2 regions of the Pararhizobium sp. IMCC21322 genome follow, and region 1 is predicted to be linked to the other one. Evidence: riboswitches for the same ligand, from Rfam matches in the RefSeq annotation. Region 1 holds a riboswitch; the other holds the start of a gene.

Region 1 (5,635 bases):
GTCGAGATCCTGCGAAAACTCAGCCCTGGTCGCGACATCATCCACAATTTCATGGGCATGTTTACAGAATTTGACCATTTTGACGTCGCTGAAGATTTGGATATTTCGTCATGGGATTCCTATCCACTTGGCTTTCTGGAGCGACGAACGGATCTCAGCGACGCGCATAAGGAAAAATACCTGAATCAGGGCGATCCCGATTTCACGGCTTTCCACCATGATCTTTATCGCGGAACCGGCAATGGACGCTGGTGGGTCATGGAGCAACAGCCAGGCACGGTGAACTGGGCGGACTGGAATCCTGCACCGTTGCCCGGCATGGTCCGGCTGTGGACCTGGGAAGCCATTGCGCACGGCGCAGAAGTGGTTTCGTATTTTCGCTGGCGTCAGGCACCTTTTGCGCAGGAGCAGATGCATGCCGGGTTAAACAAACCTGATGGCACGGCAGATATCGCTGCGCATGAAGCCGCGCAAGTTGCAAGCGAACTCGATCAGCTGGACCTGACGGTCGACACGTCACAGGCAGACGTCGCACTGATTTTGGACTATCCAAGCATCTGGATGACGCAAATCCAGCCCCAGGGTAAAGATTACGATCCCATTGCGCTTCATTTCGCTTTTTACTGCGCTGCCCGAAAACTCGGACTGTCTGTGGACATAGTTGCCTCCGGCGCAGACCTGTCCGGCTATGAGCTGGTTATGGTGCCCAACCTTCTTCAGGTAACCGAGCATGCTGCAGCAGCCTTTGAAGCGACAAACGCCCAAATTGTATTTGGTCCAAGAACTGGTTCCAAAACACACGACCTCGCAATCCCGGCAAACCTGGCTCCCGGTCCTCTGGCGCAACTGCTTCAGCTCAGGGTCGATTGTGTTGAAAGTCTGCGTCCAGGAATTGTTCATCAGGCTGGCGGCGGCTCAATATCCAAATGGCGCGAGCATCTCACATTGCTGGCCACGCCGGATGATTGCTACCAAATGCCGGATGGTCACCCGGCCTATGTCCAATTCGGCAGGATTTCCTACTTGGCGGGTTGGCCAGATGAAAACCTGTTGCAGGATGTTTTAGTCAAATCCGCTGAGCGAGCAGGACTACAAGTTCAAATCATGCCGGATGGCGTCAGGGTTCGCACGATGGGTCCGCACAAGGTCTACACAAACTACGGCAGGACACCTGCAAACATCGAGAAGATCATCGGTTCCGAATCTATTGTGCAGGGCGAGGGAGGCTGTATCCAGTCTGCCAGCGTTGTTATCACCCGCATATCCTGAAAGAAAAACCCGCCGAGCGAAACGCTTCGGCGGGTTGAAATGGCTCCCCGAGTCGGACTCGAACCAACGACAAGGTGATTAACAGTCACCTGCTCTACCAACTGAGCTATCGGGGATCAGTGGTGAGCGTCTATACAAAAGGAATGGGGCGTTGCCAAGACCCGATTGCTCGTAAAAACACCTTTTCTGCTCTCTTTGTTTGATTTGGCCTTACTGTGCGCCGGTTTGATCCTTATCTGCGGGCAGGTTGCAACCAAAGCAAGATGGTCCAAAGTGCCTTCGATAAAATTTGCCGGTAAATCATTCAATCTTCCGCAATCGCAACTGGCACGCATCAGCCTGGGCGTCGTGTTTGTGCTGTTCGGCTTCGTCGGATTTTTGCCGATCGTCGGCTTCTGGATGATACCGGTTGGACTGATCATTCTGTCCTACGATGTTCCGTCTATAAGGCGCGGAACAAGACGGATTGCTGTTTGGTGGGGCAGGAAGCGCCAGGAGAGGCAGCAGAAAAGAAAATAGGCGCAATCACAACTGCGCTTGCAATACCGCGCTCGAAAAGCTTATGTGAACTCGTGTTGGTTTTGGTTCATCGTGGATGCGATGCACCGAATGAAAAGGGAACACGGATGCAGATGACCCAATCCGGGGTCTGCAAACCGGGACTGCCCCCGCAACTGTGAGCGGTGAGCCACTGTTTCAAATGCCACTGGATATGTCCGGGAAGGCGAAACAAATGGCTGCGAACCGCGAGTCAGGAGACCTGCCAGCACATTGGAATCAAACTGCCGTCGGGTCGGACGGATAGGAGATAATTATGCCTTACTGTGCTTTGGGCGGCAGAGATTCTGCCGCAACCATTCATTTCCCCCAATTGAATACCTGTCCGGAAACGGGACTATCAGCTGACAAACTGCGTCGCTGACGGCCATTTGAGGACAAATCCATGCTTTCCAATTTTTTACTCAGCACCAGGCCGCTGGCATGAGTGCCACACTCCAACCAGAACAGAACTCCGCTCTCATTTTAGGTGGTGCGCGCTCCGGTAAGAGCGCCTATGCCGAGCAGATGGTACTGGCCTGCGGTAACACCCCTCACTACGTGGCGACGTCACAAATTTTCGACGATGAAATGAAACAGCGTGTGCAACAGCATCAACACCGTCGCGGTACTCATTGGAGTGTCACGGAAGAGCCCCTGAACCTGCGTGAAGCGATAGAAGATGCACCAACCGGTAGTTCGGCCATTCTGGTCGATTGCCTGACCCTGTGGCTCTCTAACCTCATGCATCATGAGCGCAATGTAGACAATGAAACCAGTCAATTGCTTGATCTCATACCCGGCCTAAGTCGGCCAATTGTATTTGTATCCAATGAAGTCGGCATGGGCATCGTGCCGGAAAATGCATTGGCCCGCTCGTTTCGTGACCATCAGGGTCGCTTGAACCAGAAGCTGGCCGTAACCGTTGACCGTGTGGATTTCATTGCCGCCGGTCTTCCTCTTAATCTGAAACCCCAAAGGACAATTCAATGAGCATGGCGACAAAAATACCTGCAACTATTATTACCGGTTTTCTGGGTGCGGGAAAAACCACGCTCATTCGTCATTTGTTGCAAAATGCTGGGGGACGTCGCATCGCGCTCATCATCAATGAATTTGGTGATATGGGATTTGACGCGGACCTTCTGAAAGGCTGCAATTCAGATGCTTGTAGCGCGGACGACATTGTAGAACTGACCAATGGCTGTATCTGCTGCACCGTCGCTGATGATTTCCTGCCCACCATGGAAACACTTCTGTCGCGCAGCGAGCAACCCGACCACATCATCATCGAAACATCCGGCCTGGCACTTCCACAACCTCTGGTCCGCGCATTTTCATGGCCGAGTGTGAAATCCAAAGTCACCGTTGATGGCGTGATCACTGTTGTGGATGCAGCCGCATTGTCTGAAGGCAAAATGGTACATGATGAAGCGGCGCTTCAGGAACAGCGGACCGCTGATGAAGCATTGGACCACGAAAGTCCGATTGAAGAACTGTTTGAAGATCAGTTGAAATGCGCAGATCTCGTCATTCTGTCAAAAGCGGATCTGGTGAGCGCTGAAGGCTTGGCTAAAGCACGCGAAATTGCATCCCGTGACACGCGCGATGCTGTTCAGTTTCTGGAAGCTTCAAACGGCATCGTTTCTCCCTCAGTAGTGCTGGGTCTGACTGCACAGGCCGAAGAAGACATGGAGAACCGCAAAAGTCATCATGACGATCATGACCACGAGCATGATCATGATGATTTTGAGACATTTATTGTGGAGACCAGCAGCCATGAGAGCGTGGATACGGCAAGGGCCGCCGTTCTGGCTGCCATGAACAGTCATGGGGTTCTGCGCATAAAGGGCGCCATTTCCATACACGGGAAAAATGCGCCTTTGGCAGTGCAAGCTGTCGGTCCGCGCGTTGAAACCTGGTTTGCCACGCCAAGCGGCGGAACGCCAAAACTTGTGGTAATCGGTGAAAAGGGACTCGATCAGACTGCAATTCGCGCCACATTATCGGATGTGATTGCCGCTAAAAAGGCCAGTTGACTAGTGCATGTCCTTCAGGCCCAGACACGACGCATAGATGATGGAGAGGAAGCCGTTGACCTCGGTCAGTCGCCCGGCGACATTGTAGTTCTGACGGCAGCTGACACCGAAATTTCTGGCTTCTCCTACGCAGCACAATCATTGGAAACCGAATTCCCAAGCCTGCGCGTTGCAAGCCTGCTCGCATTGTCCCACCCATATTCCGTGGACATGTATCTGGAACAGACGTTGGCCCAGGCAAAGCTTGTTGTTGTGCGCCTGTTGGGAGGCCGTAATTACTGGCCCTATGGCCTGGAGCGTCTGGCGGAATTGGCGCGGGCCAATAATACCAAGATCATAGTCGTCCCGGGAGATGCAAATTGGGATGTCGATCTTGAGACCGCCACAACTCTCGATCCGAACCACGCAAGAACCTTCTGGCGTTACTGCGTTGAAGGCGGCGTTGAAAACCTGAAAAATGCCCTCCGGTTTCTGGCTTCACAGATAGGCTACGAAACCACTTTTGAGCCACCCAAACCGCTGCCAAAGGCGGGGCTGTATTGGCCGGGAACAGCGCAGCCCGATATTAACCTGATGCAGGATAGCCAGCACAAAAACGGTTTGGCCGCCATTGTGTTCTATCGCTCGACAGTACAGGCAAATGCGACCGCACCCATTGATGGTCTGATCAAAGCACTCAATTGCAAAGGCATGAATGTTCTGCCGATTTATGTGTCCAGCCTGAAAGATCCAGAATCGATTGCTGTGCTGGACGCCGTTTTCAAACAGGCCACGCCAGCCATTATCCTGAACGGCACCGCATTTGCGGTGTCCAAACCCGGCGGTGCCCACAAAGTCACGCCACTGGATCAGACCGGATGCATGGTGCTGCAATTTGTCATGTCCGGTACATCTCAAGAAGGATGGCAGGACAGCGACCGGGGCTTGTCAGCCAAAGATCTAACCATGCATGTTGTTCTTCCCGAGATCGATGGTCGTGTCCTGACCCAAATTATCTCGTTTAAGGAAGAGGGGGCCTTTGATCCCAAAACGGAATGCAGCCCAACCCAATTCATACCCATCGAGGATCGGATTGCACGGCTCGCCGTTCAGGCAGCCAGTTGGGCTCAATTGCGGAAGATTTCGGCAGCCGACAAGCGCGTGGCCATAATCCTCTCCAACTATCCGAACAAGGATGGGCGCATGGCAAATGGTGTTGGACTCGACACACCGGCCAGTACGATTGCCCTGCTGCAAGCATTGAAACTTGACGGCTACACAATTGAGAATGCGCCGGAAAACGGCAAAGTTCTGATGGACCGCTTTATGGCGGGCCCGACGAACGCTTTTGACCTGACACGTTTGATGCAAGCTGAGTTCAGCATATCCATCGAGAAATATCTTCAATATTACAGCACCTTATCTCAATTTCTGCAAAATCAAATCGAAGCGCGATGGGGCAACCCGGAAGACGACCCGACCTGCATCGATGGTCTGTTTCGTCTGGCAATCCACAAATTTGGCAATGTCATCATTGGTGTGCAGCCTGCACGGGGATACAACATCGATCCCAAGGACACCTATCATGATCCGGCGCTTGTGCCACCGCACAACTACCTCGCATTTTACGCCTGGCTGCGTCTGGAATTTGGTGCCGATGCGCTTGTCCATATGGGCAAGCATGGCAACACGGAATGGCTGCCCGGCAAGGCATTGGCTCTGTCGGCCAATTGCTGGCCTGACGCAATCATGCAGGGCCTCCCAATTATTTATCCCTTCATCGTCAATGATCCGGGTGAGGGAGCGCAGGC
Region 2 (5,635 bases), 1.1 Mb from region 1:
CGGACGAACGAATAGAGGCGATGATCTTATATGAAGCGTATTCAATCGACTAAGCTAGAAAATTACAAAACTCTTATTAGAAACTTGAGGACAAAGCGGCATGAAAAGGCTGAAATTCAGAAAACTCTGGTTGCTATCAAATCAAGAAAAGAAAGCAAGAGTTGAGGATTTTAGCAGCCTGACAACTACGGTCGTTGCCGACAATGATTTTGGCAAGTCGAGCCTCGTAAAATCATTGTACGCGACGCTGGGCGCTGACCCGTCTAGAACGCCAGAACCCTGGAAGAATGCAAAAGTCGAAACACTGCTTGAGTTCGAAATTGACGGTAGTGCGTTCTTTATGCTCCGACAAGCAGGGCGTTTTGCGTTGTTTGATGAGGTTAGAACACTAACATGGACCGGAAATTCAGTAGTTAAGGATCTAGCGCCAAAAATTGCAGAGCTACTGGACTTTGAGATAACTGCGAAGCTCAAGGGGGGGGAAATGCCGTTCCTCCACCTGCTTTCTGCTTTCTTCCATTTTACCTTGATCAAGAAAAGGGTTGGGTAGACACGTGGTCTTCGTTCTCTGGTCTTGAAATGATTAGCGCTTACAAGAACGACATAGCCCGCTATCACACTGGAATTCGTCCCAAAGAGTACTATCGGTTGAAGGCCGCAAGGGATGAAGCAACTGCAGCCAGAGGAGAACTGGCTCAAGAAAGAACTGCGCTGTCTAAAGCTAAACAACGCTTTAATGACAAGCGCAAGCGAGTTGGGATCGCATTGGATGTAGGAGCCTTTGGAGACAGGATTAACGCTCTGTTGAAAGAGCAAAACGTATTGCAGAAATCTTATGATGAGGTTCGAATTGAGATTTCACAACTGCAGGCTCGAAGGACAGCTTCACGAGAAGAGGTCGAAATTGCTGCTAGGGTGCTGTCAGAACTAGAGGCTGACATAAAGTTCTCAAAAAAGCTAAGTGATGCAGAGATCGTTTGCCCAGTTTGCAGCACAGTGCATGAAAACGATTTTGCTAACAGGTTTGGTTTGCACAATGACGCGGACGCATGCCGCATTATACTTCTAGAAGCGCGAGCGAAGGTCGACAAGCTGAATGCTGAAATTGTTCTGCGTTTAAAGAGTGTGCCATCAATGCAAGTTAGCATAGATCGCATTCAATCAATCCTTGAGGAGACTAGAGGACAGATCAAGTTAGGCGACATGTTGCGCGATGAAAGTGAGCGCATTCTGGACCATACCTTTGAGCGGGAGGAACGCTCAATCGACGGTGATATTGGCGCGCTAAACGAAAAAATTGCCGCTGCAAAAAAGGAAATGGGCTCGTTTGACAAAAAGGAGAACAGAGAAAAAATCGTCAAATTTTATGCTGATAAGCTTCGTATGTTCTGCAAAAAACTTCGTGTTGATAATGTTCCAAGCAACATGTGGGATAACATCAGACCGACAATTCGAGAGACGGGCAACAAAGCGCCACGACTTATCCTCGCTTACAATTATGCTATTTTGCATACGATAGACAAATTTTCTACTTCTTGTTTTTGTCCAATCGTAATTGATACACCGCTCCAACAAGATCCTGACCCAGAAAATTCGAAACGCATGATTAATTTTGCGCTTAATGAAAGACCATCTGGAAGCCAGCTGGTTCTTGCGACGGGTAGTCTGCATGGCGTAAAATTGGACGGGCGTGAAGTAAACCCTGAAACCAAGGAACAGTTACTTCAAGCAGACCAATATGAATCAGTGAGAAGTTTTATGCTGCCGTTCATCAACGCAGTGTTGTCTGAGTAATACGGGGAGTTGATCGTCTGCTTGCCCGACCGTTTGGAATTGCTAAACAGCCGCAGCGAATGACCGCCTCCCGTCCATGTAAGCTGCAACCTAATCTTCGAACATTCAACACATCCTTCAACGCAACCGCAATTCCTCAACCGCTTTTATCGCCGCTTGGCGAGACACTTGGGCGAGCGGTGACAAGTCCTCTTCGGCGCGGGTCATGATGCCTATGGGGCCGTTGGTGAGGCGCATATCGATTGGTAGTGCGACCAGTCTTCCGTTGGCGATGTCTGTGGCGACTACGCCGCTTGAGATGATCCATAAGGCGTTGCTGGTCAGGGTCAGGCCGTGTCCGAATGTCGCAGAAACTGATTCAATACGATTGGAGAAGGTATTGATATTATTGGCAATCATCATCAGGTCCACCAGCGGGCGAATGGCTGACTCTGGTGTGGGGTAGATGATTTGATAGGATGAGATATCGGCGAGCCGACTGGACCTGGTCAGTGGATGATCCGGCGAGCAGACCACGACAACATCTTCCATATAGAGCTGAGTGAAGGATATGCCTTTCATCTGGTCGGGCTTGCCAAGCCGACCGATCAGCAGATCAATCGTTCCGGCGCAGACGATCCACCAGAAAACTGTGTTGGCCCCCTTCAAGCAGAAGGGTGATGTGGGGGAAATCCTGTTTGAAAATTTGTGTTGCCAATGGCATCAGCCGTGCTGCAACGCTGGGTAGTGCGCCGACTGCAAGGGAACCCTGTTCCCCCTTTTGCAGTGCAGATACGCTGTTCAAGGCCTGATCCAGCGCGTTGAGGCTGGTGGCGGCGTGCCTTAAGAAAACCTCGCCCTCGGGAGTTATCAACACGCCGCCGCGACCGCGTTCAAGCAGGGTAACGCCTGCAATTTCCTCAAGTTCTTTAAGAGTCTTTGAAATTGCGGGCTGTGTGAGGTGCAGAAATTCGGCCGCGTGTTTCAGGCTCTTCTGAAACCACAAAGTCGGATTTTTATGCGCCTTTCCGGGCACTGATTGCAGATATAGCGCATGGGGAACAGTCCGGGCCGATGACATGATTTCCCGGCGTGAACGCCTGATGATGACCCTGGCATCAATCTGACCTTCCCGCTTTACTCACAAACCATCTTGCGCCAAGACAGTGGTCGATGGTTCCCGAACGCCACAGGCGGGCGGGATGAGATAAGGGAACACGGTTCGAGCTACCCAAATCGGGATTAAATCCGTGGCTGCCCCCGCAACTGTATGTGACTGCCAAACTCGATATGCCACTGGCGAACGCCGGGAAGGTGAGTGAGGCGCAAGGCACAAGCCAGGAAACCTGCCATCCAAACCGGTCGCAAGACCAATTCACACGAGGCGCACGGCGGGTGCGCAAAGGAGACTAAAATGCATATTGAACCTGGCGTCGTTGACGGCGCTAAAATTGCCCTGAGCTATGCCACATCAGCCGGTGCTGCCGCGCTGGTTGGCAAAATGGCCTGGGATACGATTCGCAATGATGGCGGCGTGTCCGCTCTGGCCATGCGCAGTGTTGCGGCCACAATGATTGTTTTCGTGTTCTTTCAGGTATTGCCGCATTATCCGGTTGGCGTATCGGAAGTTCACTTCATTCTGGGGTCCACACTGTATCTGCTGTTTGGCGGCGGCGCGGCGGCCATTGGTCTGGCGCTTGGCCTGCTGGCACAGGGAGTGTTCTTCGCACCGATTGATCTGCCGCAATACGGCATGAATGTTACAACGCTGCTGCTGCCATTGTGGGCTATCAGCGCGCTGGCAAAACGCATCATTGCACCAAAGACGGCCTATGTGGATCTGTCCTACAAACAGGCACTGACGCTCTCAACCGCCTATCAGGGTGGTGTGGTTGCCTGGGTCGCATTCTGGGCGTTTTACGGTCAGGGTTTTGGCGCAGAAAGCCTGAGTTCCGTTGCCTCTTTCGCAGCCGCCTACATGCTGGTTGTTCTGGTTGAGCCGCTGGCTGATCTGGCCGTTCTGTACGGCGCAAAAACATTGCGGTCGGTTTCATCCACCCCATTGTTCTATGGACGTTTGCACACATCCGCCGCCTGATGATCTGATTCAACAGATTGGCCTAACGGCCTGAAACAAGATTCAAAATCCCGGTTCCTCTGGAGCCGGGATTTTTGTTTGTGCAGCCTATTGCTTGACCTGATAGCCCGTCTTGAAAATCCACCAGACGATGGAAATGCAGCTCACCAGAAACAGGGTGATGACAGCGAGGCTGATGGTCACATCAACGTCGGCAACTTCATAAAAGCTCCAGCGAAAGCCGCTGACAAGGTAGAGCACCGGGTTGAAGAACGTCACCGTCTGCCAGATGGGGGGCAACATGTTGACCGAATAGAAGCTGCCGCCCAGAAACACCAAGGGTGTGATGACCAGCAGTGGTACGATCTGCAGTTTTTCAAAACTATCGGCCCAGATGCCAATGATAAAGCCGAGCAGGCTGAAGGTCAGCGCGGTCAGCACCAGAAACAGCAGCATGATGAACGGGTGCGCAATTTGCAGTTCCACGAACAGGCTGGCTGTTGCCAGAATAATCGCGCCGAGAATGAGCGATTTGGTCGCGGCGGCTCCCACATAACCCAGTACAATTTCAAACGACGAAATGGGCGCTGACAGCAATTCGTAAATCGTGCCCGTGAATTTGGGGAAGTAGATACCAAAGGCGGCATTGGACAGCGACTGGGTGAGCAGGGACAGCATGATAAGGCCCGGCACGATGAAGGAGCCGTAGCTCACGCCCTCAATTTCCGGAATGCGCGAGCCGATGGCCGATCCGAACACCACGAAATAGAGCGAGGTCGATAAAATCGGCGAGATGAGGCTTTGAAACAGGGTGCGCCACATGCGGTTCATTTCGAATGCATAGATGGCTCTGACAGCAGTGAGATTCATGATTTATGTGGCCTCCGCCGGGTCTTTGGCCTTTGTCTCGGCTTTTGAATTTGATTGCGCTGAATCCTCGTGAACCAGCGTGACAAAGATTTCCTCAAGCGAGCTTTGCTTGGTGTTGAGATCTTTAAAGCGGATACCCGCATCGGAGAGGTCCTGCAGCAGGGAGGTTATGCCTGTGCGCTCGCCCTGTGTGTTGTAGGTGTAGATGATTTGCTCGCCAGTTTCTGCCAGTTTCAGACCGTGGCGGTTGAGGGCATCCGGCAGCGCTTTGAGCGGCTCATGCAGGTCCAGCATCAGCATTTTCTTACCAAGCTTTGCCATCAATTCTGCCTTGTCTTCGACCAGAATGATTTCGCCATGGGCAATAACGCCAACGCGGTCGGCGATTTCCTCGGCTTCTTCAATATAATGGGTGGTGAGGATGATGGTGACGCCGCTTTCGCGCAATTCGCGCACGACCTGCCACATGTCTTTGCGCAACTCCACATCCACCCCGGCAGTTGGTTCATCAAGGAAAAGAATTTCAGGTTCGTGAGACAGGGCTTTGGCAATCAGCACACGGCGTTTCATGCCGCCGGACAATTGGATGATCTTGTTGTCCTTCTTGTCCCAGAGCGACAGGCTTTTCAGGGTTTTTTCGACAAAAGCATCATCGCGCTTTTTACCGAACAGACCGCGTGAAAAGCTGACCGTTGCAAATACAGTTTCGAAGGCATCTGTGGTCAGTTCCTGTGGCACAAGGCCGATCATGGCGCGGGTTTTGCGATAGTCCTTGATGATGTCGTGGCCTGCGACGGTGACTGTGCCGCCGGTCGGCGTCACAATGCCGCAGATGGCGGAAATCAAGGTGGTTTTGCCAGCGCCATTGGGGCCGAGCAGCGCCAGAATTTCCCCTTGTTCGATGTCCAGAGAGAC

The links. Region 1 has a riboswitch for cobalamin ahead of cobU (bifunctional adenosylcobinamide kinase/adenosylcobinamide-phosphate guanylyltransferase). Riboswitches for the same ligand answer to the same signal wherever they lie in the genome.
Region 2: another riboswitch for cobalamin. It lies ahead of RAL91_RS19855 (energy-coupling factor ABC transporter permease); the one in region 1 lies ahead of cobU (bifunctional adenosylcobinamide kinase/adenosylcobinamide-phosphate guanylyltransferase).

The regions. Positions count from the first base shown of each region.
Region 1 covers NZ_CP132335.1:3,055,933-3,061,567, forward strand. Annotated here, with positions in the region: gene RAL91_RS14455 (beta-galactosidase) at 1-1,269, shown strand, start outside; tRNA gene RAL91_RS14460 (tRNA-Asn) at 1,310-1,385, opposite strand; gene RAL91_RS14465 (hypothetical protein) at 1,543-1,788, shown strand; cobalamin riboswitch at 1,829-2,052, shown strand; gene cobU (bifunctional adenosylcobinamide kinase/adenosylcobinamide-phosphate guanylyltransferase) at 2,251-2,799, shown strand; gene cobW (cobalamin biosynthesis protein CobW) at 2,802-3,845, shown strand; gene cobN (cobaltochelatase subunit CobN) at 3,849-5,635, shown strand, end outside.
Region 2 covers NZ_CP132335.1:4,198,271-4,203,905, reverse strand. Annotated here, with positions in the region: gene RAL91_RS19880 (dsDNA nuclease domain-containing protein) at 1-53, shown strand, start outside; gene RAL91_RS19875 (hypothetical protein) at 101-550, shown strand; gene RAL91_RS19870 (hypothetical protein) at 580-1,794, shown strand; gene RAL91_RS19865 (LysR substrate-binding domain-containing protein) at 1,912-2,442, opposite strand; gene RAL91_RS19860 (LysR family transcriptional regulator) at 2,390-2,854, opposite strand; cobalamin riboswitch at 2,931-3,142, shown strand; gene RAL91_RS19855 (energy-coupling factor ABC transporter permease) at 3,188-3,871, shown strand; gene RAL91_RS19850 (ABC transporter permease) at 3,959-4,720, opposite strand; gene RAL91_RS19845 (ABC transporter ATP-binding protein) at 4,724-5,635, opposite strand, start outside.